One region of the Paenibacillus sp. FSL W7-1279 genome, then DNA from elsewhere that is predicted to be linked to it. Evidence: predicted binding sites of a transcription regulator. Region 1 holds the regulator's gene; each other region holds the start of a gene.

Region 1 (10,585 bases):
TCGGGATTATATATCCCGGTCCCCGCTCGCAGACATTGATTATGCAGAGTTGCTCACTTTCCCGGAACTTGTTCCTGTGGAAGATTCATATCGCATTGCGGATGAAGGCAGAACCATCATTATGGCGCTGGCCGTACGATTTGGCCGTACCCGCCTCATTGACAATGCGTTACTTCAACCAAAAGTAGGGGGATCCCATGTTTAGAACAATGATGAAATCCAAAATCCACCGCGCAACGGTGACGGAAGCCAATCTGAACTATGTGGGCAGCATTACCATTGATGAGGATCTGATGGAGGCTGCAGATCTTCTGGAGAATGAAAAAGTTCAAATCGTGAACAATAACAATGGCGCCCGTTTGGAAACGTACGTGATCAAAGGCGAACGCGGCAGCGGCGTGATTTGCCTGAACGGGGCAGCTGCAAGGCTTGTACAGCCTGGCGACAACGTCATCATCATTTCTTACGCCATGATGTCCAAAGAGGAATACGACAATCACACCCCAACGGTCGTGATCGTTGACGAATTGAATAAGCCGGTAAACACGAAATACCGTGAGGTTCACGCCGCGGTTCTCTAAAGGACTCCTAAGAACCAAAATGTGTCGGGACCTTAAAGGGATGAAAAGACCGTCTTCTACAGAAAATGAGTGCAGGTCGACGCACTGATCTCATTTTTCCGCTAAGGGTGGGATGCAGCTATGTTTCAACATGTATTCGCTGAAATGAACAACATGTTAGATGAAATTGTGAAGCATTACCCTTCTGCTCAAGGTCCCCAAAAACAGGCGCTGGTACAAAACTGGAACATGCTCAAAAGCATGAGCGAGGGCATTATCGAGGAATGGCTCCATTTTGAAGAGAAGATGGCCATCTTCCGCGAGAGTGCCGCCTCGCCTCCTGTTTTTCCACCGACCGAAGCGCCTGAATTGCAGCTTGATGCATTTATTCGCGGTCAAGGTTATTACAAGTTGTTGATGTTCCAGCCGGCCATACAGCAGTTTGAGGCGGCCGCCACCGTATTTCCGGATAGCCTTCTGATCAAGCTGTATATTGCGATGTCCCATCTTTATTTGGGGCAAACCATACCGGCATCCGATGTATTGGTGTCCATCCTACCCCTGGCAGACAACAAAAAGATGCGGGCGATGATTTACAATGCGCTTGGATGCATCGAGGTGTTGAATGGACAGCAAGGGAAGGCCGAGGAGCATTTCGCACTGGCGATTCACAGCGACCCGACGCTTCCTGACCCCATTATCAATTTGGAGGTCTGCAAGCAGAAGCGAGGGGAACTCCAGTACGGCAGCCAATTGATCTCTTTGCTGTAAAAATCAAGCCAAAACAAGAAGCGATGTCAGAGCTCATCCTTGAGACTTTGGTATCGCTTTTTGCCGTATGGAGCTTACGGAGGAGAGCGGGGATTTTTTACCCGGAATGTTCAAAACCCGCAACTTCTGGTATGCTGTTAATTAGTCTGGAGGAAAGGGATTTTATCGAAATGAAATTTGCCGTATTGGATTTTGAAACCACGGGCAACCAGTCAGCAGATGAGATCATTCAGGTTGGACTGGCCATCATCGAAGAGGATCGAAGCATCTCCCGCGTATACGGCACCTATGTCAATCCCGGGATTCCGATCCCTCCTTTTATTACCGGTTTGACCGGCATTTCCGACAGTGATGTAGCGGATGCTCCGTCATTGGAAGAAATGATGATGGAACTCGTGCCCATGCTCGACGATGTTGTATTGGTTGGGCACAATGTCGCTTTTGATTTTAACTTTTTGCAAAATGCACTCGATCGCTGCGGCTATTTACCGTTCAGCGGCCGAATTCTAGATACGATGCACTTCTTAAAAATATGTTTTCCCTCGCTTCCTTCTTATCAGCTTGGGATGGTGTCCTCTCATTTCGGCCTGGAGCATGACCGTCCGCATCAGGCGGACAGCGATGCACTTGCCACAGCCTATGCGCTGCTGAAATGCCTGGAGGAGATCGATGAGCTTCCTCTGCTTACCGTGCAGCGGTTAAGCGACCTGTTTGCCGACGAGGACAGCGACTTGGCCTGGTTCTTTGACGGCATCCGTGCCGACAGGGAGCTCCAGGCAGTACAAGCCGGAGACACCCATACGTACTATCGTCAATTCGCCCTAGCTGTTGACGATTGGAACGATATAACGCCTGCCAGGGATGAGACGGAGCCTAATCCCTTGGCTGATGTAAGCTTTGAGCAATACATGAATGATGTCCGTGAACGTCTAAAGGAAACGCTGCCTCATTACGAGAGCAGGGATGCCCAGGACATGATGTTCCAGGAAGTGATGCAGGCACTCGATAACAATAAACATTTATTGATCGAAGCCGGCACGGGAACAGGCAAATCTCTCGGGTATTTGCTGCCGTCGATTTATCAAAGCGTGAAGCAGGAACAGAAGGTTATGGTGAGCACGCATACGATCAACCTTCAAGAACAGCTGCGTGACCGGGATATTCCCCTGCTCACCCAGGTTGTTCCTTTTCCTTTTAAAGCGGCTATTTTCAAGGGAAGAGGCCATTATTTGTGTTTGAGAAAATTTGAACATAAAATAAATAGAAGAGATTTTCATTCCCCGAAGGAAGATGTGATCACCGCAGCGCAAATGCTGGTTTGGTTGACCCAGACGGAGAACGGGGATGATGAGGAGCTGAACCTTGGCGGCCGTGGAGGGGATTTCTGGGAAACCATCTCCAGCGATTCGGATTCCTGCCTGGGCCGTGCCTGCCCATGGTTCCGCAAATGCTATTATCACAGGGCCAAACATGAGGCGGGCATCGCGGATGTTGTCATTACGAACCATTCGAAGCTGTTCACCGACGTGAAAGCGAATCACCAGCTGCTTCCGAGTTATGAGCGTCTCGTCATCGATGAAGCGCATCATCTGGAGGACGTCGCGGGCAAGCACCTTGGCTTGCAGATGAAATATTTTTCGGTTGTCCATACGTTGACCCGTATGTACAAAGACAGCCGAAGCGGTCAGCTTCCGGCTCTTCGCCAGCTGCTGCAAGCGTCGTCCCATGAGAAGGCTGTCGAGTGGTCTTCCATCATCGACCGGATTTATCCGGATCTGATCACCGTCAAAGAGAATTGGGACCGGCTCAGCGACCAATTGTTCGGACTGCTTCCGGAGCGCGGAGACGCGACTCCGGGGGATGCCGGACAATTCTCGCTTCGCTTATCGCCTCTGAAAAAGCCGAAGGATTGGAATTCGCTGGCCGAGCTGGAGCATCAAATTCATCTGGCGCTCGGCGATGTCGTTCGCAAGGGTGACAAGCTGATTGCCGAAATGAAGGAAGATCTGGACGACTACAGCGCGGACAGTCTGTTAACAGACCTATCGGGTCTATTTAAGGACCTGGCCGCACACCGCGAGGACCTGAGGACCTTCATGTCCCTGAATGATGAGGGCACGGTATACTGGATGGAGGCGAACGGCAACTTCCGCGGCAAATCGCTGCAGCTTTATGCGGTGCCTGTCGACGTCAGCACCCATTTAAAGGAATTGTTTTTTGACAAAAAACAAAGCGTGATCCTGACATCGGCGACCTTGTCGGTGGACAAATCGTTTCAGTTCATGATCGAGAATTTGGGTCTTCAGGAAGCGGCAGATAGCGGCAACCTGAACACGGTCCTGCTGCCGTCCCCGTTTAATTACAGGGAGCAGGCTCTCCTTGTTGTGCCGCGCGATTTTCCGAGCGTGAAGGGCTCGGTCGGGGATGCACTCTTTGTGAATACACTTGTGCAATCATTGGCTGATACGGCCATCGCAACGCATGGTCGCATGCTTGTCCTGTTCACCTCGTACCGCATGCTGCGTCAGGTGCATGAGCCCTTGAAGGAGGCGCTGGGATCCAGCGATATTACGGTACTGGGACAAGGGATGGACGGAACCAGCCGTACCAAGTTAATCCGGAGATTCCAGGATAGCAGCGCTTCGGTTCTGCTGGGCACCAGCTCCTTCTGGGAAGGAGTAGATATACCCGGTGAGGCGCTCACCTGCCTTGCCATCGTCCGGCTGCCGTTCCAGCCGCCGAATCACCCTCTGGTCGAAGCCAAGAGCGAGCTTCTGCAGCAGCAGAAGAAGAACCCGTTCATGAAGCTTTCGGTTCCGCAAGCGGTCATTCGCTTCAAACAGGGATTTGGCCGACTGGTACGGACCGCGCAGGATAAGGGGATTGTCATCGTTTACGATACTCGGGTCATTGAATCCTATTACGGGAAGTATTTCTTATATTCCTTGCCTGGACCGAAGATGGAGCACATGCCGACAGAGGGGATCGTTCCCCGAATTTCGAAATGGCTGCAGGAAGAGGCAGGCATAGGGAACCAAGCTGAATAAAGTGAAACCATGAACGAGCACAAACAAATGTAGTTATTAACCTATTATTAGGGGGAGCATGCATGAAATCGGAAAAAATTTCGGAAGCCGTGGTCCGCAGATTACCTGTATACTTGCGCTATTTGAATGAGCTTCAGAAAAGGGAGGTCTCCACGGTTTCCTCCCAGGAACTGGGGCAGAAACTGGACCTCAATCCTGCTCAAATTCGTAAGGACCTAGCGTATTTCGGTGATTTTGGACGGAAAGGGATCGGATATGACGTATCTTATCTGATCGAGAAAATTCGCCAGATTCTAAAGCTGGACCAGAAGATCAATGTCGCATTGATTGGGGCCGGTAATCTTGGACATGCATTATCGAATTACAATGCATTTCTGAAGGACAATATGAAGATTGTGGCGGTTTTCGATTCGTATTCTCCCAAAGTTGGTATGAAAATTAACAATTTGGTCGTACAGCCGATGGAGGAACTGGAGAAGACGGTTCATGAGTACGGCATTCGTATCGGGATTATCACCGTTCCGGATTTTGAGGCGCAGAATGTAGCGAATCAACTTATCGCGGCAGGCATCGAGGCTATCCTGAATTTTGCGCCGACCATCCTGAAAGCTCCACCCCATATCCGGATTCATACGGCAGATTTTACTACGGATTTGCAGAGTTTGGCCTATTATTTGGATAACGGCAAGGAGGATGCAGCACATGACGACAACGAAGTGGATGGTTAAAAACGGAACGTTCGTGGTACTAGAGGAAGGCAGATCCGTGTTACGCGGATATATGGTCGTGGAGAACGACCGGATCACTTACCTGGGTGAAGAAGAGCCGACTGTCCAAGAGGGAACAGAAATCATCGACGGAACCCATCTGTTTTTCCTGCCTGGATTGGTGAATACGCACGGACATGCGGCCATGTCGCTTCTTCGCGGGTATGGCGACGATCTGGCACTGCAAGTATGGCTTCAGGAAAAAATGTGGCCGATGGAAGCCAAATTCACGGCCGACGATGTATACTGGGGAACCTCACTCTCCGTGCTAGAGATGATCAAAGGCGGAACCACGACATTTGTGGATATGTATGATCATATGGATCAGGTTGCAAAGGTGGTGGAGGACTCAGGCATGCGCGGCGTTCTGACGCGCGGTGTCATCGGATTATGTCCGCCTGAGGTGCAGCAGCAGAAGCTGGAAGAGGCGGTTGCATTCGCGAAAGACTGGCATGGTCAGGCTGACGGTAGAATTACGACGATGATCTCACCGCATGCACCCTATACGTGCCCGCCGGATTTCATCGAAAAATTCGTGCAAGCGTCACATGATTTGAATCTGCCTTTGCATACGCATATGTCCGAAACGGAAACGGAAGTAGCTCAGAACGTAAATGACTACGGACTTCGCCCTGTTGCCCATCTAGAGAAGCTTGGCATGTTCTCCCGTCCAACGCTGCTTGCGCATGCCGTCCATCTGACCGATGAAGAAATCGAAATTCTGGCCAAACATCAAGTTATGGTTTCGCATAATCCAGGCAGCAATTTGAAGCTTGCCAGCGGCATCGCTCGCGTGCCTGCACTGCTGAAAGCCGGGGTCACCGTGTCTTTGGGTACCGATGGACCTGCCAGCAATAATAATCTGGATATGTTTGAAGAGATGCGGCTGGCCGCACTGATCCATAAAGGAGTAAGCGGGGATCCAACCGCGATTCCAGCATCCGAAGCGCTTCGGATGGGTACAGAATATGGAGCCAAGTCAGCCTTCCTTACGGATATTGGTACGCTTGCGGTAGGCATGAAGGCAGATATGATCGCACTGAACACGGATCAGGCGCACTTCCTTCCGAAGACGGATTACATTTCTCATGCTATCTACTCCGCCAGTGCGAAGGATGTAGAGCATGTATGGGTTGACGGCAAGCAGGTAGTGAAGAATGGCGCGAGTCTCACTCTCGATGAGGAACGTATCCGCCGGGAAGCGCAGCGTGCCTTTGAGCGTCTTACAACCCTCTAGGGAATAATCAAGGGGAGCGAGGAAGACGGATTTGAAGAAAAAAACGAAGTGGATATTGCTGAGTGTATCCGGGGTGCTGCTGTTACTGCTTGGTTTACAGCTCTATTATTCATATGTGATGAAAGATGCTTGGAATGAAGAAAGAATGGCAATTGCTGCCGCCAAACAGCATGGCCAATTGGTTACGTCCGGGAAGACCTATAAATCGGTGTGGGGCGAGGACAATAACTATTGGGTGATAAGCGGGAAGGATCAGGACAATCAAGATCGTATGGTATGGGTGAAATTTACGGATGACAACGTACCTGTTGAAGGTGCCGACGCTGTCCAATCCGTTTTGTTGAATACGGGGTTGTCAGAAGACCAGATGCGGGAGCAGATTTATAACGAATTGTCTGGCGCAGAAATTAAGCGGCTGCTGCCTGGAATGTATGAGGGCGAGTATGCCTGGCAGCTGCAGTATGAACACAACGGTCAGCGCGGTTATCGGTTTTATCGTTTTCAAGACGGTAACACCATCGGTAATGACATTATTCTTCCAAATCAATAAATAAGAAGTAGAGAGGGGCCCTTTAATATTCGCGGGTTCCTCTCTTATTTTCTCTATAATTGTAAGCGTATTCAGAAATAATATGGAAAAACTGTTCTAAATATTTTCACAGACATGCATGAAAAAGTATATAAGATGTGATATACTCATACTTGTACAAAATGAGTATATAAACTACATGCATCCCTATATATCGTTGTTATATGTATTGTTGTGTTGCAACATGACAGACAAAATTTCATACTGAAATGAAGGAGGAACTTCATGAAACTACGCATTGTACCTATCGTGCTGACTGTCGTGATCTCAGCATCGGTTCTCTTTGGCGGATGGTTTCTGTATCGGCAGATGGCTTTGCAAAATCCGCTGGCCAATGTTGTGTCACAATATGACGGCGTGAAGGATTCACATATAGATATTAAACAGAATACCGTTACTTTGAATCTTGATTTGGCTCCGGATACCAATTTGCAAGGCTTGGTCCAGCATATTAAGAAGGAAGGCAAGTCTGTGATTGGCAATCGGGAATTGAAAATCCAGGTGGAGGATCATTCCTCGGAAGCACTGGATCAATGGTGGGAGAAGGCGATGCTGTCAGTCGCTGAAGCGATGGATAATAAGCAGTATACCGATATTCAATCATCGCTCGAGCAGCTTGCTGCCCAGTCTCCGAATTTGAAAGCAAAAGCAACGATTGATGACACCAACGTCTATGTCAGCTTGTCAGACGGCAAGTCTGGTAAATTTATAATCTTGCCGCGTCAGTCTGGCAACATGGAGGTGTGGAATCATGCCTAAATTAGCTAAAGAAATCATGTTAGGCTTTATTCCGGTTTTGCTGGTATTCCTTGTGTTTGTCGGCGTGAACATCGTGCCCTTGCTCATCGCTGCAGCACTTGTAGGCGGCTTGTTGTTTATCGCGAAGATGAAGGGCGGCATCGCTGTAGGCGCAGCGAATGAGCGGAAGCGGAAAAAGAGCGGACCTGCCAAGCTGACGTTCGAAGAAATCGGCGGGCAGGATAATGCCAAGCAAGAGCTGCGTGAAGCACTGGATTTTCTGATTCGTCATGAAGACATTAAGAAATTCGGGATTCGTCCATTGAAGGGCATTCTTCTCACCGGGCCTCCGGGAACAGGGAAAACGTTGATGGCTAAAGCCGCTGCCCATTACACCGATTCGATCTTTGTCGCTGCATCCGGCAGTGAATTTGTTGAGATGTATGTCGGTGTTGGTGCAGGGCGCATCCGGGATTTGTTCAAGGATGCCCGTAACCGTGCGGCAAAGGAAAACAAGCAAAACGCCATTATCTTCATCGATGAGATCGATGTCATTGGCGGTAAACGCGAAGGCGGCCAGCAGCGCGAGTACGACCAGACGCTGAATCAGCTGCTAACCGAGATGGATGGCATCTATTCGCAGGATACTCCTCGTATTCTGGTAATTGCCGCGACAAACCGGAAAGAAATGCTGGATAGCGCACTGCTGCGTCCAGGGCGTTTCGACCGTCACATTCAGGTCGATCTGCCGGATAAGAAGGGACGCACTCATATTTTGAATCTGCATGCGGGCAATAAGCCGCTGCATGAAGATGTCGACTTGGAGAAAATCGCCGAAGAAGCATACGGCTTCTCGGGCGCACAACTCGAGAGCGTCATGAATGAAGCGGCCATTTACACGATGCGCGAGAACGAACAGTTTATCCATCAGCGTCATTTGTCCATGGCGATTGACAAGGTAATGATGGGTGAGCGTTCCGACCGTGAATCGAATTTGGAAGAGAAGAAGCGCGTTGCCATACATGAATTGGGACATGCAATTATGGCAGAGCTTGTGCGTCCCGGCAGTGTGAAGCAAGTTGCACTCAGCCCGCGTGGTAAAGCGCTAGGTTATGTTCGTCATAATCCGCAGGAGGAACAATATCTATACACGAAAACCTTCCTGGAAGAGCAAATTATGATCGCGCTTGGCGGTGCGGCCGCCGAAGAGATCTTTTACGGAGGCCGAAGCACAGGCTCAAGCAATGACTTTGAGCAATCGCTGAACATCGTGGAGACGATGATGAAGTCAGGTTTGACGTCGCTGGGCATTGTTAACATGAACATGGTAACAACTGAAGAGTTAATGAAAGAGAATAATGTGATTTTGGAAGAGTTAATGAACCGCACCAAGAATCTCTTGGAACAGAAACGGCCAATATTCGACAATTCACTTGATATCCTGTTGAAGGAAGAAATTCTCTCGGGGGAACAATTTCGTTGTCAATTTCGTGAAAACGCGCTTTTACCAGCATAAATTGTTATGCTGGTTATTTTTTTTTACTTTTTTGTCGTGCTAAGATATTATTATACTTTGTGCTCTGAAAATGTATTTTTCGACAAATGGGGTACAATAAAGTATAGAGATAAGGAAAGGGTGGAGTAGAAACCATGTACTTCAAAAAAATCGGCGTCGTAGGCGGCGGGACTATGGGGCAGGGCATTGCGGAGATGCTGGCAGCCAAAGGTCTTGACGTACTGCTCGTAGAGAAAACTCCAGAGAAACTGGACTATTCATACCGAATGATCGAGACCAGTCTAGATAAACAATTGGAGAAGTGGGGAATTACCCAGGCAGAGAAGAAATTGATACTGAACCGGATTCAAAAAGTAACTCATTTTGCCGAGCTTAGCACCTGCGATATGGTGATTGAGACCATTATAGAGGACTTGGAAGCGAAGAAAGAGGTCTTTACACAGCTTGATCAAGTATGTCCGAGCCATGTGATATTAGCAAGTAATACATCCACGCTTAGTTTGACGGAGCTCGCCAGCTCTACCAAATATCCTGAGCGTGTTATTGGCATGCACTTCATTCATCCTGTTTCCAAGGTAGACCTTGTTGAAATCATCCGCGGTCTGAAAACTTCCGATCATACGTTTACGGAAACGAAGCGTTTTGTTGAAGAAGTTTCGGATAAAAAAGGCATCATGGTATATGAGTCTCCAGGTTTCGTTACAACCCGCATGATTACCCTCATGATCAATGAAGCGATGCACTTGCTGCAAGAGGGCGTGGCTTCGGCGGAGGATATCGATGACGCAATGAGAATCGGATATAACTTCCAGCATGGACCGCTTGAGATGGCCGACCGTTTCGGTTTGGATTCCATTCTCGCTGCGCTGGAGCGCATGTTCCGCGAGTACGGCGAACTGAAATACCGTCCATCGATTGTCTTGAAGAAACTGGTCCGCGCAGGGCAACTGGGCGTTAAAACCGGAGAAGGCTTTTTCAAGTACGATAAGGATGGTGATCGGGTATGAATATTCTCGTAATTAATGCAGGGAGTTCTTCACTGAAGTATCAACTGTACAACATGACGGATGAATCCGTGCTGGCAAAGGGCTTGGTCGAACGGATCGGCATGGATTCCTCGATTCTGACGCATAAGCCGACGGGAAAACAGGATGTAACCGAAGTCAGCGAAATTCTGGAGCATACCACGGCCATCCGCAAAGTGCTGGGCATGCTCACGAACGAGGAGCACGGCGTGATCGATTCCATCGACAGCATTCAGGCTGTTGGACACCGCGTCGTGCACGGCGGGGAGTCTTTTAAAGAATCCGCGCTCGTTGACAGTGACGCCAAAGCGGAAATCCGCCGCTTGTTCGATTTG
Region 2 (10,585 bases), 2.6 Mb from region 1:
CGTTTCCGGCGGGCCTGATTCCGTTGCGCTCCTGCACGTACTGCATGAAATTTCTATGCACCGGACGCCGCTCCGATTGATCTGCGCCCATGTGCATCATGGGTTTCGGGAGGAATCAGACCAAGAGGCAGAAATGGTGCGTGAACTAGCGGAGCGGCTCGGACTTCCATTAGAAACGGCGTTTATCGATATTCCTGCTTATATGGAAGAGAGCGGTAAGGGTGGGCAGGAGGCTGCAAGAGAGAAGCGTTATGAATTTCTGCTGCAAACAGCCCACAAATACAATGCGCGCTCCGTAGCTCTGGCTCATCATGCTGACGATCAAGCCGAGACGGTGCTCATGCGGCTTCTGCGCGGGAGCGGCCTGTCCGGACTTGCCGGAATAAAATTTAAGCGAACGGAAAAAAAAGTGGAACTTATCCGTCCGTTTCTTCGTATGTACAAGGCGGATATCGTGGAGCTGTGCCGTATATGCGGATTCCAGTATGCGGTGGATAACAGCAATCTGCAGACGAAGTACCGCCGTAATGCGATTCGCCTGGAAGTATTGCCTTTTCTGGAACGATACAATGGGCAGTTCTCCTCCTCACTCAATCAGTTGGCCGAGATTGTCCAGCAGGAGGATGATTTTGTGGAGCTTGAAGCTGCGAAGCAATTTCGGAGTATGGTACAGGAGAACGATGGGAGGCTCGCTTTCGACGCGCCTTCCTTTTTGGGCTTACATGTCGCTTTACAACGGCGTTTGATTAAACTAATATTAAATTACCTGCCCTCAGACCAGGAAAACACCGATTTTGTCAAGATTGAAACGGTGCGCCATGGCATTCTTAACGATCAGCGAAGCAACTGGCGTCTGGATCTGGGTGACGGCATTACCTGTGTTCGTGAGTACGGAGTGATCCAGTTTTGGCCTAAGCCTCCGGAAGAACAGGGACAGTACATATACATTCTTGATTCTCCTGATGTTTCGCAGCAGTATGTTAAGGAAATCGGAAAGATGCTGAAATTGTCGTTAAAGACAGGAAGCGAAAGCCGGAGCGGCTCCAGACCATCGGCCTTTGTGGCGGATTTTGATGCGGATGAGCTTAGGTTTCCTTTAACCTTGCGTAACAGACAGCCGGGGGACAAGATGAAGATCATGGGATTAAACGGAAGCAAAAAGGTGAAAGATATTCTCATTGATGAGAAAATCCCACCGTCTGTCCGTGCCCGGATTCCTATTCTTTGTGACGGTTCCGGCAGCATTGTGTGGATTCCAGGTGTACGACGTTCCGTTCACGCCGCTTGCGGGCGGCACACATCACGAGTTCTCCGGATGGAGCTATCGGATGCTTAAGGCAAGTGTAAAACGAAGAATGGCCCGTTTCACGCTTTCATAGTATAAACGTAGGAGGTCCACTTAAGTTGCAGAATGACATTCAGGAAATACTCATCAGTGAAGAAGAGATTCACGCAAAGATTAAGGAACTTGGTTCCAAACTCAGCGCCGAATATGTGGGACGCAATCCACTCGTTATTTGCGTTCTTAAAGGTGCGTTTATTTTTATGGCCGACTTGGTTAAATCCATAACAGTACCTCTTGAGTTGGATTTCATGGCTGTATCCAGCTATGGGGCATCAACCAAATCCTCCGGCGTGGTGAAGATCATTAAAGATCTGGACGCATCCGTTGAAGGCAGGGATGTGCTGATTGTGGAGGATATTATCGACAGCGGTCTTACGCTGAGCCATTTGATTGAGCTTCTGAAGAGCCGCAAGGCAAACTCGGTGTGCGTTGTCACCTTGTTTGACAAGCCGGCACGCCGTACGGTGGATTTGCAGGCCGATTATACCGGATTCGTGCTGCCGGATGCATTTGTTGTCGGATACGGACTTGATTATGCCGAGCATTACCGGAACCTCCCCTACATCGGGATTTTGAAGCCGGAAATCTACAGCAGTTAAACCGCGCCAATGGGCCGCTATCACAGTTCAGGGCCCTTTGTTGAGATGGCCAGACAGGCTGTGGTAAAATATCTTATGTGTCTTGAGAGGAGGTAGGGGATGAGTCGGTTCATCCGGAATTCTGGTTTTTATTTGATTCTATTTTTAGTCGTGGTGGGCATAGTACAATTCGTTACTAATGGCGGCGAGCAAGCCGATGCCCCTAGTTATAATGAACTGCGGCAGGAAGTCAAAGCTAACAACATAGAGGAAATGACGGTACAATTTGACGGTTACGCTTATCTGGTGACCGGTAAGTATAGGGAGGTTTCCGAAGAGAAAAAATCGGAGAATTTCTCAGCCTATATTCCTGCCACGGATGCAGCGATGCAAGAGCTGACTGCAGCCAGTGAGAGCAACAAAGTCAAACTGTCCGTGTTGCCAATGGAAGGCCAAAGCATTTGGCTGACATTGCTTTCATCCTTTATTCCGCTCATCATTATGTTTGTACTGTTCTTCTTCCTGTTTAATCAGGCTCAAGGCGGCGGCGGCAAAGTGATGAACTTTGGCAAGAGCAAAGCCCGCTTATATAATGAAGAGAAGAAACGGATTACATTTGAAGATGTAGCCGGAGCAGATGAAGAGAAGCAGGAGCTTGTTGAAGTTGTTGACTTCTTGAAGGATCCGCGCAAGTTCAACACGGTTGGCGCTCGCATTCCGAAGGGCGTTTTGCTTGTCGGTCCTCCGGGAACCGGTAAGACGCTCCTGGCTCGTGCCGTTGCCGGTGAAGCGGGAGTGCCGTTCTTCAGTATTTCCGGTTCCGACTTCGTTGAAATGTTTGTCGGTGTCGGTGCTTCTCGTGTACGTGACTTGTTCGAGAACGCGAAGAAGAATGCACCATGTATCATCTTTATCGATGAGATTGATGCAGTAGGTCGTCAGCGTGGCGCTGGTCTTGGCGGCGGTCATGACGAGCGTGAACAGACACTCAACCAGTTGCTGGTTGAAATGGACGGTTTCGGAGCGAACGAAGGCATTATCATCGTTGCTGCGACCAACCGCCCGGATATTTTAGACCCGGCGCTTCTTCGTCCGGGACGTTTTGACCGTCAGATTACCGTAGATCGCCCGGATGTGAAGGGCCGTGAAGCCGTACTGAAGGTTCATGCACGCAACAAACCATTGACGAAGGATGTTAAACTTGACATCATCGCCAAACGTACAACCGGTTTTACAGGCGCCGATCTGGAGAATCTCCTGAACGAGGCTGCCTTGCTTGCGGCTCGCCGCAACCGTAAAGATATTTCCATGCGAGAAGTGGATGAGGCGATTGACCGCGTTATCGTCGGTACGGAGAAACGCAGCCGCGTGATCAGTGACCGCGAGAAACGCATAGTGGCATACCATGAAGCGGGTCATACCATTGTGGGTTACTTCCTCGAGCATGCGGATACGGTGCATAAGGTAACGATTATCCCTCGTGGCCGTGCCGGCGGATATGTCATTATGATGCCGAAGGAAGATCGGATGCTCGTGACGAAGCAGGAATTGCTGGATCGCGTAACCGGTTTGCTTGGCGGACGTGTCGCTGAGGAGCTGTTCATCGGTGAAATCGGGACCGGGGCATACAGTGACTTCCAGCAAGCAACAGGCATTATCCGCAGCATGGTTGTGGAATACGGTATGAGTGAGAAGCTCGGACCGATGCAGTTCGGTACATCCCAAGGACAAGTGTTCCTTGGACGTGATATCGGACATGAGCAGAACTATAGTGATGCAATCGCTTATGAGATCGATCAGGAAATGCAGCGATTCATTAATGATTGCTATGAGAAATGTAAAGAGATCCTGAATAAGCATGCTAAAGAGGTTCATCTGATTGCGAATACGCTCCTCGAGATGGAAACGCTGGAGCTTGAGCAAATCAAGAATCTCATTGAGACCGGATCAGCTGAAGGCAACGGCAGTGGCGACGGTGAAGGAGAAGGTTCTTCCGAGAATGGTGAACCGATCATCGACAACATTGGCGACGTGAAAGTTCGCATCCAAGGGAAAGAAGACGGCGAGCAGCCGACTTCCACGGAGGAAATTCCGAACAACCCGATGGATTCGAATGATCCAGGGCCAGAGCGCAAAGATTCGGAGCGCAAGGATCCTCCAGGCGGATCGGACAACGGTAACAGCAGCTTAACGTAATATTTGCTGATAAAACCTCGAATACCGAATAAAATTGAAGAACCGGAGAACGATAATTCGTTTTCCGGTTCTTTTTGTGCTTTCTATCACATTGACAGGGGGCAGAACGAACGTGTACATTAGTTGTTAAATAAGGATGCGAATCCTTTCACAAAGGTGGAAACCATCCTGAAAGTCACATGGTCATCAGCGGCGAACTGCCGGACTATATAAGGGGAGAGGGTCGATCATGGAAGCGTTGGCACTGGAGCGTAAGGCGGAACAGAACCGTGAGCTGCGCGAGCGGTTAATGCAATTGAAGAAGGAACGTAACGCAATCATTTTGGCACATTATTATCAACGGGATGAAATACAAGAGGTCGCTGATTTCCGGGGGGATTCCTTCCTGCTCGCGCAGAAGGCAGCACAAACGGATGCCGAGGTTATCGTATTTTGCGGTGTGCATTTTATGGGCGAAAGCGCTAAAATTCTGGCACCGGGCAAGACGGTTCTTATACCGGATGAGCGGGCCGGCTGCCCTATGGCGGACATGGTGAACGTTGACGGACTGCGGAAGCTGAAAGCGCAGCATCCGAATGCCAAAGTGGTCACGTACATCAATTCATCGGCTGAGATCAAAGCTGAGACGGATATCTGCTGTACTTCATCCAATGCCGTGAAAGTGATTCAGTCGGTGGATTCGGATGAAATTATATGGGTGCCTGACAAAAATCTGGGGCATTATGTTCAGCAGCATACCGACAAGAAGCTCATTATCTGGGAAGGGTACTGCAACACGCATGACATGCTGACGGTGAAGGATGTCGTCGAGATGAAGGCCAAATATCCTCATGCTGAATTTGTGGTGCATCCGGAATGCCGTCCGGAGGTTGTTGCGATGGGGGATTTTGTAGGAAGTACCACCGCCATCCTGGAGTATTGCAAAAATTCATCGGCCAAGGAGTTTATCGTGGGTACTGAGGACGGAACCGGTTATCAGCTTCGACTGGATAGCCCGGATAAATCGTTCCATTTCGCTACGAAATTCCTGGTGTGTCCGAATATGAAAGTGAATAACCTCAAAAAGCTGGTTAAAGCGTTGGAAACGATGAAGCCGCAAATTTATGTGCCGCCGGTCGTTGCAGAAAAAGCCAGAACTTCATTAGAGCGCATGTTACAGGTTAAGTAGCATGCGCTACTCTTTCGTGAAAAGACAGGTGAGGCATCGTGATACCGCAGTATTTAATTGATTTTGATCTGAACGATCTTCCTGCAGTTGAGACGGACGTCATCGTGATCGGTTCAGGCATTGCGGGTTTATATACGGCGATCATGGCAAGTGCGACTCAGAATGTGCTGCTGATTACGAAGAAATCGCTGCTCGAAAGCAACACGCGTTATGCGCAGGGAGGAATTGCAGCCGTAACAGCTGAGGATGACTCCCCGGCCTATCATCGGCAGGATACCCTCTTGGCAGGGGCGGGCCTATGTTCATCTGCCGCGGTGGATGTCCTTGTAAACGAGGGGCCGGTTGGCGTTCAAGAGTTGATTCGGCTCGGCACGATGTTTGATGTGGAGAATGGCGAGCTCGCGCTGACCCAAGAAGGCGCACACAGTCACCGCCGGATCCTTCATGCCAACGGGGATGCTACCGGATATGAAATTGTGCGTGCCCTTTCCATTCAGGTTGAAATGCTTCACAATATAGAGGTGTGGGACGATCATTTTGTCATTGACCTGATTACCGAGCAGGGAGAATGTCATGGCGCTTTGGTACAAATGCCTGATGGAAAACGGGTATTCGTTCGTGGACGGGCGACGGTTATGTGTTCCGGCGGCGCCGGTCAATTGTACCGGTATACGACCAATCCGGAGGTTGCTACAGCCGATGGCGTTGCCATGGCTTATCGGGCAGGCGCAGAAATTCGGGATATGGAGTTTATACAATTCCACCCGACGGCGCTTAGCTATCCGGGTGCGCCCCGATTCCTAATATCAGAGGCGGTTCGGGGTGAAGGCGCCGTTCTTCGGAATATACAAGGGGAACGCTTCATGCCCAAATACCATGATTTACTGGAGCTGGCACCGCGGGATATTGTAGCACGGGCTATTGTCAGTGAGATGGAAGCAACGGGGTCTACCTTTGTTTATCTGGATATTACCCATGAGTCGCCGGAAATGGTCAGACATCGATTCCCAACGATTTATGAAACCTGCATGCAGTATGGACTCGATTTATCGTCAGATTGGATTCCGGTCTCCCCGGCTGCGCATTATATGATGGGGGGCATCAAAACCAATCTGCACGGCGAGAGCAGCGTGAAACGTTTATTTGCTTGCGGGGAGGTATCGTCTACTGGTGTCCACGGGGCGAACCGTTTGGCCAGCAATTCGCTGTCGGAGGCGATTGTGTACGGTAGTCGTATTGTCGAGCGCATTAAGAGCCTGCCGGAACCTTCAGGCGATCCGCTTCATGTATCATTCCACCTCGGTCGCAAGGACGCTCCGTCCCAAGCGATGGTGGAAAAACGCTTGAAGCTACAGAAGGTGATGGTACGTTATGCAGGACTTCGGCGAAATCGGGATACTCTATTAAGAGCAGCGGAAGAGCTTGGCCGTCAGCTGCCATTGTTCCAATCCGTGCTCACCAAGCGTGAGGAATACGAGTTTGCTAACATGCTCACAGCATCCCTGCTCGTGGTTCAGGGTGCGCTGGGTCGTGAAGAAAGCCGGGGAGCCCACTATCGTGAGGATTTCCCGGAACGGAATGACAGCGTATGGCAGAAACATATTGTCCATACACGGGATCAAGAAATGACGGAGGAATTAAGCGATGATGTTTAACGGATACAACGATGGCCTTCTCCAGAGTATACGGACTTGGCTGCAGGAGGATATCGGGTCGGGGGACATTACGACCCTCACCACCATTGAGCCGGGTCATGAATCCAAGGGTGTTATTCATGCCAAGGAGGCAGGAATCGTAGCAGGTATGCCGGTTGCAGAGCTGGTATTCGAAACGGTTGATCCGTCGCTGACGTTTACAGCATTGGTCCGTGATGGAGACGAGGTTGAAAAAGGAACGGTTCTCGCCGAAGTGGAAGGAAGCACGCACCGTATTTTGACAGGCGAGCGTCTTGCTTTGAATTTGCTTCAGCGTCTGTCGGGTATTGCAACAAGAACGCGTTCTTTTGTTGATGTGCTTGAGGGATTGCCAACAAGGCTGGTGGATACCCGCAAAACGACGCCAGGCCACCGAATGCTTGAGAAATATGCTGTTCGGGTTGGCGGCGGCGCGAACCATCGTTTCGGCCTGTATGATGCCGTCATGATTAAGGATAATCACATTAAGGGTGCAGGCGGAATCGCGCAAGCGGTCAGCCGTGCAAGAGCCCATATTCCACATACCATGACTATAGAAGTTGAAACCGAGAGCTTGGCGCAGGTTGAGGAAGCACTGGCTGCAGGCGCAGATATTATTATGCTGGATAACATGAGTCATGACATGATGGCGGAGTCTGTTCGAAGAATCAAGGCCAAGGCCCCTCATGTTCGCGTTGAAGCATCGGGGAACGTGACGCTGGAGACCGTGCGCGGGATTGCCGAAACCGGGGTCGACGTCATATCCGTTGGACGGCTGACTTATTCTTTCCATAGTCTCGATATCAGCTTGGATCTAAATGCGAAGAAAGGAGGGACAGAGAGTTGATTCTGGTTGTGGATGTAGGGAATACCAATATTGTACTGGGTGTGTATCAGGGAAAAAAGCTGCTGCATGATTTTCGAATCAGTACATCGCGTCAGTCCACCGTGGATGAATACGGTGTATTGATTCATAATTTGTTTCAAATGTCCAATATACTGGTAAGCCAAATCGAAGGCGTTATTGTTTCTTCCGTAGTTCCTCCTCTTGTGCGTGTGGTCGAGGAGATGTGCAATAAATATATTGGCAAGGCGCCCCTGATCGTAGGACCAGGCATCAAAACCGGACTTAATCTGCGGTATGAAAATCCGCGCGAGGTTGGCGCTGATCGGATTGTGAATGCAGTAGCAGCCGTCGAGCAGTACGGGGGGCCGCTGATTGTGGTGGATTTCGGTACGGCGACGACGTTTGATTGCATCGATGAGGCAGGCAATTATCTTGGCGGAGTGATTGTGCCTGGTATTGGCATTGCCACGGAGGCTCTTGTACAGCGTGCTTCCAAGCTTCCTCGCGTAGAGCTCGAAAAGCCGAAAAAGGTAATCGGGCGCAATACCGTACATGCCATGCAGGCCGGTATCGTTTTTGGTTATGCGGGACAGGTCGATGGCCTGGTCAAGCGTATAAAAGCCGAGATGGGTACGGACAATGTTAAGGTTATCGCTACGGGGGGACTGGCTGAACTGATTGCCGGCGAGACGGAGTCCATTGAAGAGATTTCTCCCCTTCTGACATTGGAAGGCTTGCGTATTATTTATGAGCGTAACTAGAACCGATATAAAACCGTTAGATATTACAAACAACTAGAAAGACAAGGAGGCCTCAAGATGGGTAATCAAAAAGACCGTTTGCTGCGGGGAACTGCATTAAACGGGAAAGTACGGACATTTGCCGTGCGGACAACCGATTTGGTCGAAGAGCTTCGCCAAAGACATGATACGTTCCCTGTCGTTACAGCCGCTTTGGGCCGCACCGTGTCAGCAGCAGCGATGATGGGAGCTATGCTGAAAGGAGACGAGCGCCTTAGCATTCAAGTGCGCGGCGACGGACCGATCGGTTTGATTGCAGCGGAGAGTAATGCTAACGGCGAGGTGCGCGGATATGTCAAAAATCCGCATGTGGAGCTGACGAATATCCGTCCGGGCAAGATGGATGTGGCCGCTGCTGTAGGTACCACCGGCCATATTGATGTGATCAAGGATTTCGGCTTGAAGGAGCCTTACCGTGGCAGCGTGCCGATTATTTCGGGCGAGCTCGCTGAAGACTTCACATACTATTTTGCCGTATCCGAACAGACCAACTCGGCGGTAAGTCTGGGAGTGCTGGTTTCCCCGGATTATTCCGTGGCGAATGCCGGGGGCTTCATCATCCAGCTTCTCCCCGGGGTTACGGAGGATGAGATTACGGAGCTTGAGCTTGCGCTAAGCAAGATTCCTCCGATCACCGAGATGCTGGAAGAAGGACTGGAACTGGAAGACATCCTGAAGCGAGTCGTTCCGGATGTAACCATTTTGGAGGAAATGGAAGTGTACTTCAGCTGTGACTGCTCGCATGAGCGGGTGGAGCGCGCTTTGATCAGCTTGGGACAGGTAGAGCTTGAACAGATGATCGAAGAGGATGGCAAAGCCGAAGTTTCCTGTCATTTTTGCAATGAAAAATATACGTTCGATAAAGAACAGCTGAAATCCGTGCTAGAGCGGGCCAAATCTTAACGTTGGGATGAGCGACCGTGATGACGAGACAAGAGAAGGGATTGTGGGCGACCGTCATTGTCTTGACAGCATGCGTATTGGGTATGGGCGGCTGGATGCTGTTTTCCGGGAATTTTTCGCAAGAGGCTTCACCACCGTGGAAAGAGGGCTCCCAACCAGTTGCATCCATCCAGGACAGGGCGATTACCGAAGACGAGTGGGTTGACGAGCTAAAGAAGCGTTACGGCCGCGAAATGCTGATGACCATGCTGAATCGGCACGCTGTGGCCCTGGAAGCCAAAGCGAAGGGTATTGATGTTACGGCGGCTGAAGTCGATGCAGAAATCGAAGTCATGAGCCGCAGCTACGGTTCTATGGAGCGTTTCTTATCGGAAATGGAAAATCAGCTAGGCATTACGGAGAGTGAATTAAAGACAGAGACGACGTATCGGCTGCTGCTTGAGAAAATTGCAACTTCCGACGTGCACATCGAGGAGCAGCAGATCGATTCGTATCTGGAACAGTATCCTGACCAATTTCGTCCCAAGAAGCAGCTGAATTTATCCATGATCGAAGTCGCTTCGAAAGATGAGGCGGAACGGGTGATGGATCGGCTGGAGAATGGAGAAGCTTTTGCGGATCTCGCATCCCAGGTATCACTCGATGAGTATACTCGCGAAGACGGCGGGCAGATCGGACTGGTCGAGGAGGATGATCCCTTTTTGCCGCCGGCACTGCTGGATGCAGCTTTAACGCTGGAGCCCGGGGATATTGCGGGGCCAATCTCGCTCACAGACACCTATGCCATTGTTTATGTGAAGGATATTATCGAGCCTCAGGCCCCTAGTGAGGAAAGTGTCCGCGAGGCGGTTCGCAAGCAGCTGGCGCTGGAGCAGGCGGTGTCTTTATCCGAACTGGAGCGTCAGCTTCGTGAGAAATACGAGGCACGGATTAGTGCGGGTACGGTCACGTTGTAAAAAGAGGAAGAACAGGGAAAGCTCGCTGTGGCGGAGTAGGATGTAGCTGCAGGAGCTTTTTTTGCGTTAAAGGATGCAATAGGTTACGTTCACTGAAGGATGATGGCTTTTTGAGCGTG
Region 3 (10,585 bases), 2.5 Mb from region 1:
ACATTGACTGAAACGTTTGATGCGATCGAAATGGCAAAACGCGCAGGATACACGGCTGTCATCTCCCACCGTTCCGGTGAGTCCGAGGACAGCACGATCGCTGATATCGCGGTGGCTACTAATGCTGGTCAGATCAAAACGGGTGCTCCTTCCCGTACGGACCGTGTGGCGAAATACAACCAATTGCTTCGTATCGAAGATCAATTGGGCGAGCTCGCTCAATACAACGGCTTGAAGTCGTTCTACAACTTGAAGCGCAAATAATTGAAATAAGAGAAAGCCCGGCTCCTGCTTTTGTGGGAGCTGGGCTTTTTTGCATTGATTTGAGAGAGCGAAGGGCTGCACACTCTGTTATCGTGCTGTGGGATGGTGTCGTACATCGGCTCAGGTCGCTGTTAAAATCGGGAAGCTGGAATGGATTAAACCGAGGAAGCTTCCTGATTTTAAAGGCGAACGCGTTGCTTCTCCACCCCGATATACGCACCTGAGCAGGAAGAAGGTGTGCAGCCATTTGTGAGTATCTCATAGGAGTGAAAAGAAGAAAGCCCAGCTCTGTGATGTCACATGAGCCGGGATTTTGGGTGTATGGGAGGCGGGCCCATTAGCATTTCGGTCTCGTCTTGAAATAACCGCTTAGTAAGAGGTCATCGAAAAGGATCATAAAGGTGGATTGCTGTAGACAAGATCATGTATTCATAAGGTTGATGATGCTAATTTTCTTTCGACGGGAAGATCATCAATTCTGCTGCAGCATCTCCAAAAATGCCCCTGCCGCCAGCGAGGGCGACTGCTGCTTCCGAACGGCGACGCCAATATATCGATCCGGTAACGGAGTGTCTGTTCGAAGCTCCAGCAAGGAACCGTCCGAGATCTGAGACGAGACAAAGGCCCGTGGCAAGAAGGCTGTTCCATAACCGCGCTCGGCAAATTCTGCTAACATGTCCAGGCTGTTCAACTCGAAGTCGGCTGCCACTTCCACCCCTTGCGATCGGAACCACCCTTCGATGAAGGACCGCGTCGAGCTGCCGGGGGACAGCATCAAGAGGGGGAGCTCCGTCAATTCTTCCGTCCGTAGAGGCCTGCGCGCCCAATCTGCGAAGGCCGTTCCGACCACGGCGCAATAAGGCGAGGTACGGGAGTCGATGATATGGATTTCCTCGTCCGATACGGGAAGGTGAACAAAGCCGAGATCCAACGATCCTTTCTTTAAGCGCTCCACGATGCTGCTTGTTCGCTCCTGTGACAGCTGAATGCGGATGTCGGGATAGCGGGCATGGAATCGGTCGAGCAAGGAGAGGAGAAAGTCCTTAACGATAGCCCCGTTCGCGCCAATCCTCAGCCTGCCTTCGCTAAACTGCTTTAGCTTCTTCAATCGCCGCTCGGCTGAATCGAGTTCGTCGAATGCTTGCCTTACATGCTGATACAAGGCCTCTCCTTCTGTTGTTAAGCGGACGCCCTTGGATAACCGGTCGAACAGCCCCACGCCGAGGGCTTCTTCCAACTGCTTGATGGCATAACTCACAGAGGGCTGTGTCATATGGAGGTTATGCGCAGCTTTCGTGAGATTGGAAGTCTCTGCAGCATGCAGGAACACTCGATACCATTCCGTGTTGGCGATCATTTGTTATCAATCCTCTCTATGGCAACTGTTGATTATTGTGATTTCATTTATTTCAAATATACCTCTAAACTGAAGGATAAGGAATCGAAATGTTTACGGGAGGTATGAACATGGCAGGAAGTACGTTTGGAGAGCGGTTAAAAATGACTACGTTCGGGGAATCACACGGAGAAGCGGTGGGCGTCATTTTAGAAGGTGTCACACCGGGCGTTGAGCTGGACGAGGCTTACATTCAGATTCAGATGGATCGCAGAAGGCCGGGGCAATCCTCTGTTACGACTCCCCGCAAGGAATACGATAAGATCCGCATTTTATCTGGACTTTTCGAGGGGAGAACGACGGGGACGCCACTGTGCATCATGCTTAACAACACCGACATGCGCCCGTCGGCTTACGATACAATCAAATCGACCTACCGGCCCGGGCATGCAGATTTCACATATGAAAAAAAATACAAGATTCGCGACTATCGAGGAAGCGGAAGAGCTTCGGGAAGGGAGACGGCTGCGCGAGTGGCTGCTGGAGCCGTGGCGCGGAAGCTTCTGGAACGTCGGGGTGTCTCCATCCTGGCGTATACGACCGAGATCGGAGGTATCCGATGCGAGCAATTTGACGCCGATGCTATCGAACGGAATGCGGTTCGTGCGTGTGATCCGGAAGCAGCCGTTCGCATGATTGAGAGGATAGAACGACTGGCCGAAGAGGGGGACAGCTGCGGGGGGATTGTCGAATGCCGAATTAGCGGCATTGCCGCGGGACTGGGGGAACCCGTATTCGACAAGCTTGACGCTGAGTTAGCGAAGGCTATGTTGTCCGTCGGCGCGATTAAGGGCATTGAATTCGGGGCAGGCTTTCAAGCGGCCACTATGCGGGGAAGCGAGCACAACGATCAGATGGACGCGGGAGGGTTCCGGACGAACCATGCCGGCGGAATCATCGGTGGTATCAGCACCGGGGCGGATATCGTGTTCCGAGTCGTCGTAAAGCCGACTTCATCCATTTCAACCCCTCAACAGACTGTCGATGTAGACGGCAATGAACGGGAAATTGCGACGATCGGCAGGCACGATCCATGCATCTGTCCCCGCGTCGTACCGGTGATCGAAGCGATGGCTTGCATGGTAATCGAGGATCATTACAAGCGTCAAGCCGCTTTGCTGGACGAATAGCAGGAAACAACATACGGCAAAAAAAACCGGAAGCGATCTGCTTCCGGTTTTGTATTTAAAGATCTAATGCGGCTCTCAGGTCCCAAGGGGGCTGGGGAGCTGAAATCGCATTAAATCAGGGTTTGCAAGGAATCCGGCTTGAATGGTGCCAGCTCGTCGAAACGTCCATCTCGAACCTTAGCGGCCCATTGCGGATCAGCCAACAGGGCACGGCCGACGGCAACCAGGTCAAATTCATTTTCCTCAAGACGATTCAGGAGCTCTTCGAGGTCTCTTTGGCCGGCACCCTTACCTTGGGTGAAGAGGCTGGTGAATACTTCATCGAGACCGACGGAACCGACGGTGATGACTGTTTTTCCTGTCAGTTTCTTGGCCCATCCAGCAAAGTTCAGGTCAGAACCTTCGAATTCAGGCTCCCAGAAGCGACGGGTCGAGCAGTGGAATATATCGACCCCGGCGTCAGACAGCGCGGTTAACAACTGACCCAGCTTTTCAGGCGTATCCGCCAGCTTGGCCTCATATTGGGTTGTCTTCCATTGGGATAGGCGGATGGCAACTGGGAAGTCTGGACCCACCGCCTCACGTACGGCTTTGACCACTTCGACCGCAAAGCGGGCACGCTTCAGCATGTCACCTCCGTATTCATCGGTACGCTGGTTCGTTCTCTCCCAGAGGAATTGGTCGATCAGGTATCCGTGGGCACCATGGATTTCTACGCCGTCAAAGCCAAGGCGTTTGGCATTCGCGGCTGCATCGGCATAAGCTTGAATAACCTGCTCGATTTCATCCTTGGTCATGGGTTTCGTGACGACGTTGCCGTCCAGGTCAAGTCCGGATGGTCCGATCGGAAGTGCTTCCGGGTTAGGCTCGGCACCTATTGGTCTAGTCATGCCGATGTGCCAAATTTGCGGCATGATCTTACCGCCGGCTTCGTGGACCTGACGGACCACCTCGGCCCAGCCGTTCAATGCGGCTTCACCATGGAAGTTAGGTATATTGGGGTTATCGGTTGCAGCCGGGTGATTTATCAGTGTTCCCTCGGTAATGATCAATCCGACGCCATTCTCCGCACGCCGACGGTAGTAAGCGGCCACATCCGGGCCTGGAACGCCGTTCGGAGAGAACCCGCGCGTCATAGGGGCCATCACCACGCGGGATGGAAGAGTAAGGTTACCGATGGTATATGGCTCGAATAGGGATGCTGTAGATCGGACACTTTGATTTTGATTGCTCATGTATGGAATCCTCCAATATGTTTAATATACTTTTCTGCATTTTCATAAAAATAGATATATATGATAAAAAGAAAGAGCTTTTAAGCTTAATCTTCAATCTGAATTTGCTTTTTAAGCCTAAAGCTCTTCCTTGAGTTGTTCGATAAAACGCTTAATGCCCTCCTCATTGCGTCTGTAATATGTCCACTGGCCCGCTCGATGGGATTCCAGTAAACCGGCCTTTTGCAATTTTACCAGGTAGCCAGAAACGACCGACTGAGCGAGTCCTGTTTTTTCTGAAATGGAGCCCACGCAGATACCGCCATGAAAATCACATTTGGAAGGCATGTGATCCTGCGGATCAAAATGTTCCTCCGGATGCTTCAGCCACTCCAGGATTTTAAACCGGGACTCGTTTGATAGTGCTTTGATGGTTTGTAAGGTATCCATGTGTTTCATTATATCTATTTTTATAGAAATGTAAATATGATTTTTAAAAATGATCGCTATCGGAGGATTAGGACAACCAAGCGTGCGTTGTTTTGCCGTATAAAGGGATGTAGACTGCTTACTGCGCTCCTACAAATTCAGCCGATTTAATGCCGGCTTGGCGGCCGAAAATAATGATCTCGGCAACGGAGTTGCCGCCGATCCGGTTTTGACCGTGCAAACCGCCGGTTAGTTCGCCGGCTGCGAACAGTCCTGGAATAGGCTTGCCGTCTTTATCCAAAACTTCCGTGTTCGTGTTGATTTTTACGCCGCCCATGGTGTAGTGAATACCGGGGGCAATTTGGATGGCATGGTATGGAGCCCCGGATAATTCGTTATCCATGCCTGTCGTTCTGTTGAACTCGGTATCTTTATTGTTCTTCACCGCGCTGTTCCATGTATCCAGTGTGGCTTGAAGCTGATCAACTGGAACGCCCATTTCATTGGCCAAAGCCTCGATCGAATCGCCCTGAATGACAAAGCCCATTTTTTCATATTGCTGAATCGCTTTAACCCGGGATTTTACCCCGGAATCGAACACAAGATAAGCCGATTTTTCAGGAAGCTTATTGATGGCGGCGGTGACGTTATCCCGAGTATCCAGCTCGTTTGTGAAACGTTTGCCTTGGCTGGAAACGAGGATGGCCCCTTCTCCCCGAACGGCTTCCCCGATAAGATAAGATTTCTCCTGCTGAACCGTAGGGTGAACCTGGATTTGATCCATATCGACCGTAGTGCCGCCGAGTTTTTCAATCATGGTAATGCCGTCACCGGTGCTGCCTTCTTGATTGGTGGTCACGTAACCTTTCAGATCGGACCGAACTTCGGAGATCATGTCCATGTTGGCTCCGAAACCGCCGGTTGTCACAACAACGGCATCCGCTGCAATAGCTTTCTCGTCTTTCCCGTTGAAGATGACTTTGACGCCGTTTGCTTTGCCCTCTTTTTCCGTAATATCCGTTACCTTGGCGTTGACGAATAGCGGAATTTCTTGTTCTTGTACATTTTTCACCAGACCGTTGACAAGGTATTGTCCTACCGCCGAGCCGTCCTCAGGACGGTGCGTGCGCTTTTCGTTCATGCCGCCCGTAATGGTGATATTGTTCAACCGAATCCCGATGGAATCCAGCCAATCGATCGCGCTTGCCGAATGGTCAACGAAGAAACGAAGCATGTCTTTGTCGTTGGTTTCATGACCGCCCTTTAAAGTCTCTTCATAAAATAAATCGTTGCTGTCCTTAATACCCTGTTCTTGTTGGAACTTGGTTTCGGAAGCATTCATGCCCGAGGATGATTTTATGGTATTCCCGCCGGCAATCGGCATTTTTTCAAAAATGACCGGGTTCATGCCTTTTTCTTTTGCCTCAAGGGCAGCAGACATACCGGCTCCGCCTGCACCGACGATGATGATATCATACTTTTCTTTGAGCTGATCGATTGGCGTATACCCGGTTTGGGACGCACCCGAAACGGCCGTATCTGGGGCTTCTTCTTTTTTTGCGTTGTCTTGACTCTGATCCTGGGTCCCGCCGCCGCATCCCACGATGGCGAACATGAAAGAGAGAATGAGTATAAGCGTTGCTGCAACCTTCTTTTTCACTGTGTAACCCTCCACTTTCTCTACATCTATTTAGTTGACCATAAAGAGCCAAACGAAAAAGGAGGTTTACCGTAGAAAAACGAGAAACAATAGGGTGTGCGAGTGTGGCCTTTATTCTTCGAATCTCAGATCTTCCCCGGTTGCCTCCCTCCGTCAGCCTCGTTAGGTCCACTTCATTTTAATATAGGGCTGTTAATTAAGTGGTGAATTATTTCACAATATAAACTTAATTTTTATTTACAACGATGCCATCGGGTTGCGATTTTCTCGACTTCTGCGCATTTCCAATCTATTTGCCTTCATAGGGTCACCGCTTTTTCGCGTTGAGTTCCTTTATAATGAAGGTGTATCGTCTGACTAATGGCCTTTGTGAATGATTACGCTCTGGATTGGAGGAGTTTTATGGCACAAACAACAAAAAAAGCGCTTGCCCTATCGCTAAAAAAAATGCTTGAGAAAAAAACGCTTGATAAGATTACCGTCATTGATGTTGTCGAGGACTGTGAAGTGAATCGGCAGACGTTTTATTATCATTTCAGGGATATTTATGATCTTGTGGAGTGGATTTGCACAAGCGAGGCTACCATAGCGCTGGATGGCAAGAAAACGTATGACACGTGGCAGCAGGGCCTATTGCAAATATTTGAGTATGTGCTAAAAAACAAGGCGTTTGTGACGAGCGTCTATCATTCTATTAAACGAGAGCAGCTGGAAAGGTACCTATTTAACGTAACGTATCATCTTTTGATAGGGGTTATTGAGGAAAAGGCCGTTACGATGTCGATCAGGGATGAGGATAAGTCGTTTATCGCTGACTTTTATAAATATGCGTTTGTAGGGCTGATGCTGGATTGGATTGCGAAAGGGATGAAGGAAGAGCCCTCTGCGATTGTGGACCGGCTGAGCATTTTGATTCAAGGCGATATCTTTTTCGCGCTGGAAAAGTTTAAATTGCACCACTCTCATTAGACAATATTAGCCTTGTGTCGAAAGTTTCGACATTAGGCGGACATTGTCTATGGGAGACCTCCGAATATTTTTTTATGATGTAGTTGCTAGAATCAATTCGGAGGTGACTGGAATGTATTATAGCAATGGAAATTATGAAGCGTTTGCTCGCCCGGAAAAACCGGTCGATGTCGACAAAAAGTCTGCATATCTGGTTGGAGCCGGTTTAGGCTCTCTGGCAGCTGCGTGCTTCCTCGTGCGCGACGGCCAAATGAAGGGAGAGCGGGTCCACATTCTGGAGGAGCTTAGTCTTCCCGGAGGTGCCTGCGACGGAATTCATGACAGCGATAAAGGTTTTATTATTCGCGGTGGGCGAGAAATGGAAGATCATTTTGAATGCTTATGGGATTTGTTCCGTTCCATTCCGTCTCTTGAAATTGAAGGCGTATCGGTTTTGGATGAGTTTTACTGGCTGAACAAGAAAGATCCGAACTTCTCTCTAATGAGAGCCACGGTTAACCGGGGCGAGGATGCGCATACCGATGGGAAATTTGCTCTGAGCGAAAAAGCTTCGCTGGAAATCGTGAAGTTGTTCTTTACTCGAAACGAAGATTTGTATGATAAGAAAATTACCGATGTATTCACGGAGGATTTCTTTGCCTCAAATTTCTGGCTTTACTGGAGAACGATGTTTGCCTTTGAAGATTGGCATAGCGCCTTGGAGATGAAGCTTTACATCCAAAGATTCATTCACCATATTGGCGGACTGCCTGATTTTTCGGCGTTAAAATTCACGAAGTATAATCAGTATGAATCATTGATCCTGCCGATGATGAAATATTTGCAGTCGCATGGCGTTCATTTCCAATATGATATGACAGTTACGAATGTAGTATTTGATATCCAGGGCAATAAGAAGGTTGCCAAGCAAATGGTATGTCGCCGTGCCGGCAAAGAGGAATATATCGACTTGACGGAAGATGATTTGGTGTTTGTGACAAATGGCAGCTGCACGGAAAATTCTGCTTCGGGCGACCATCATCGCGCGGCTGAATTTAATCGTTCCACAGGCGGCTGCTGGGAGCTCTGGAGAAATATCGCTAAGCAGGATCCATCCTTTGGACGCCCCGATAAATTCTGCACGAATACGGAAGCGACGAACTGGGAATCGGCAACCGTTACGACACTTGATGACAGAATCCCGCCATATATCGAAAAAATCTGTAAACGCGACCCGTTCAGCGGAAAGGTCGTTACCGGCGGCATCGTGTCCGTAAAGGATTCCAAGTGGCTCATGAGTTATACTCTGAATCGGCAACCGCATTTCAAAGAGCAGCCGAAGGATCAGCTTGTCGTTTGGGTGTACGGATTATTCACCGATGTTCCGGGCGATTACGTCAAAAAGCCGATGAGAGAATGTACAGGCGAGGAAATTACGATGGAGTGGCTGTACCATCTTGGTGTGCCGGAGCATGAAATTGCGGACATGGCTGCCAACTCTGCCCGCTGCATCCCGACTATGATGCCTTACATTACGTCATTTTTCATGCCGAGGACAGCAGGAGACCGGCCTAAAGTAGTTCCGGATGGTTGCGTCAACTTCGCTTTTATCGGACAGTTTGCCGACACGGTTCGCGACACCGTATTCACAACCGAATATTCGGTTAGAACGGCAATGGAAGCTGTGTACACCTTATTAAACGTAGACCGCGGCGTACCTGAAGTGTTCGGCTCTTGCTATGATGTCCGCGTACTGCTGGACTCCACTTCCAAAATGATGGACGGCAAAAAATTAACCGATCTGAAGCTTCCGTTGATCATGAACTTAATAGAAAAGCAGGCTTTGAAAAAAGTTTCCGGAACCGTCATTGAAGATTTACTGAAACGCTATAACATCATATAGTCGAAGTCCCATTATCAAAGATGATATGGAACATCAACGAGCGCACCAATCCAAGATTGGTGCGCTGTATGGGAAAAAATAAACACGATAGATCCCTGGTCCTTATGGCTTCAGGAGACCTATCGTGTTTATTTATTCTTTGAAGGCTAGGCCCTTCTCGGCGAGAGCTTCGCGTAGTATTCTGACCGCCTTGGGTCCTACCCCGTGAATCGCCAGCAGTTCTTTCTCGGATGCCTGGGTGAGGTCGGCAAGCTGATGATAGCCTGCAACGATAAGGGCTTGGCGTGCAGGTTTGCCGGCCTTAACGGGAAAGTCGCTTTCTGCAGCCGGAGCGGGGGGGTTGTCACACATGGAGATCCCTCTCTTTTCGAATGTTTTGTTTAATGGATACAAGGCACAAGAATAGTGGTAGAGGTTAAGATGGTAGGAATAATCAGTAAGATTATGTTATACATCTAACGTTCTGTAAAGAACGAATCCTATAATCGAAGAAGGACAGATTCATGGATCGTTTAGACAATCTTCATAAATTCTATTGACATTCTTAATGAGAATAATTATCATTGTGCTGAGTATTGATAATGATAATTGTTCTCAATAATTATTATTAATAAACAATATCTACAATACATAGAGGGTATGAGGGGGAGAAATTCGATGCGCAGTATGAAGGGTGTCGTGTTTATCGTATTGATATTTGCTTTGGCTTTAGCCGGTTGCGGCGGGGGTGCGGCATCCAATGAAGGAGGCAGCTCCACGGCAGCGAAGAATTCGGATCAAGGGGCTGCACAGGGCGGGGATAACACTGAAAGCACGCCGGAAACCCGAACCATCAAGCACGCTCTGGGCGAGACGAAAATTACGGGCGTTCCGAAGCGTATTGTCGCGCTGGAATGGCTTTACGCGGAGGATGTCCTGGCACTTGGTGTTCAGCCTGTGGGCATTGCGGACATTGAAGGGATGAACCAATGGGTGAACATCCCCGTAGAGATTGGGGCGGACGTTACCGATGTCGGCACCCGTCAAGAGCCGAATCTGGAGCTGATCGCTTCCTTGAAGCCGGACCTGATCATCGGTTTGAAATCGAATCTTGAAGCCGGCTATGATACGTACAACAGCATCGCGCCTACCTTGGTGTTTGATCCTTATCCGACTGAGGGACAAGGGGATCAATATGAAGAGATGGTTAATACCTTCAATACGATTGCTGACGTGCTTGGCAAGAAAGACGAAGCCGCAAAAGTGCTTAGCGATCTGGATCAAACTTATGCCGATGCCAAGTCCAAGCTTGAAGCAGCCGGCATGACGGAAAAACCGTTTGCCCTCGCGATGGGATACAGTAATCAAAATGCGGTGACGTTCCGGATTTCGACGGATAATTCCTTGGCCGTCAAAATTCTGGAGCACATCGGGCTGACCAACGCCCACAAACCTGATCAATTTGAGGTTTATGGCTTTACCACCACAGACGTAGAGGCATTGCCTGCCCTTCAGGATGCGAATTTCCTGCATATTATCCAGGAGAGCGATAACATCATCGAGAACCAATTGAAGGACAATCCGGTGTGGAAAGGTCTGAACTTTGTTAAAGAAGACCGCGTGTACGCACTTGGCGGTGACATGTGGCCATACGGCGGCCCA

Evidence for each region. The regulator Rex, encoded in region 1, represses fermentation and respiration genes when NADH is low (regulators of the CRP and FNR family bind a similar motif). The targets are predictions, from matches to a motif close to TTGTGAAATATTTCACAA.
Region 2: a site for Rex is predicted at 4,256-4,273, ahead of nadA (quinolinate synthase NadA). Genes of this name have one in related genera too.
Region 3: a site for Rex is predicted at 6,295-6,312, ahead of MKY82_RS01185 (flavocytochrome c). Genes of this name have one in related genera too.

What each region holds. Positions count from the first base shown of each region.
Region 1 is NZ_CP150215.1:2,693,019-2,703,603, forward strand. Features, by position in the region: gene panC (pantoate--beta-alanine ligase) at 1-205, shown strand, start outside; gene panD (aspartate 1-decarboxylase) at 198-581, shown strand; gene MKY82_RS11920 (hypothetical protein) at 702-1,331, shown strand; gene dinG (ATP-dependent DNA helicase DinG) at 1,502-4,378, shown strand; gene MKY82_RS11930 (redox-sensing transcriptional repressor Rex) at 4,441-5,106, shown strand; gene MKY82_RS11935 (amidohydrolase) at 5,081-6,382, shown strand; gene MKY82_RS11940 (DUF5590 domain-containing protein) at 6,414-6,932, shown strand; gene MKY82_RS11945 (hypothetical protein) at 7,197-7,730, shown strand; gene MKY82_RS11950 (AAA family ATPase) at 7,723-9,225, shown strand; gene MKY82_RS11955 (3-hydroxyacyl-CoA dehydrogenase NAD-binding domain-containing protein) at 9,360-10,232, shown strand; gene MKY82_RS11960 (acetate kinase) at 10,229-10,585, shown strand, end outside.
Region 2 is NZ_CP150215.1:59,167-69,751, forward strand. Features, by position in the region: gene tilS (tRNA lysidine(34) synthetase TilS) at 1-1,336, shown strand, start outside; gene hpt (hypoxanthine phosphoribosyltransferase) at 1,405-1,944, shown strand; gene ftsH (ATP-dependent zinc metalloprotease FtsH) at 2,044-4,119, shown strand; gene nadA (quinolinate synthase NadA) at 4,349-5,287, shown strand; gene nadB (L-aspartate oxidase) at 5,326-6,942, shown strand; gene nadC (carboxylating nicotinate-nucleotide diphosphorylase) at 6,932-7,807, shown strand; gene MKY82_RS00315 (type III pantothenate kinase) at 7,804-8,568, shown strand; gene hslO (Hsp33 family molecular chaperone HslO) at 8,626-9,510, shown strand; gene MKY82_RS00325 (peptidyl-prolyl cis-trans isomerase) at 9,531-10,466, shown strand.
Region 3 is NZ_CP150215.1:239,495-250,079, forward strand. Features, by position in the region: gene eno (phosphopyruvate hydratase) at 1-264, shown strand, start outside; gene MKY82_RS01165 (LysR family transcriptional regulator) at 737-1,621, opposite strand; gene aroC (chorismate synthase) at 1,732-2,790, shown strand; gene MKY82_RS01175 (NADH:flavin oxidoreductase) at 2,901-4,025, opposite strand; gene MKY82_RS01180 (helix-turn-helix transcriptional regulator) at 4,143-4,454, opposite strand; gene MKY82_RS01185 (flavocytochrome c) at 4,573-6,093, opposite strand; gene MKY82_RS01190 (TetR-like C-terminal domain-containing protein) at 6,496-7,062, shown strand; gene MKY82_RS01195 (oleate hydratase) at 7,175-8,944, shown strand; gene MKY82_RS01200 (helix-hairpin-helix domain-containing protein) at 9,077-9,295, opposite strand; gene MKY82_RS01205 (iron-siderophore ABC transporter substrate-binding protein) at 9,602-10,585, shown strand, end outside.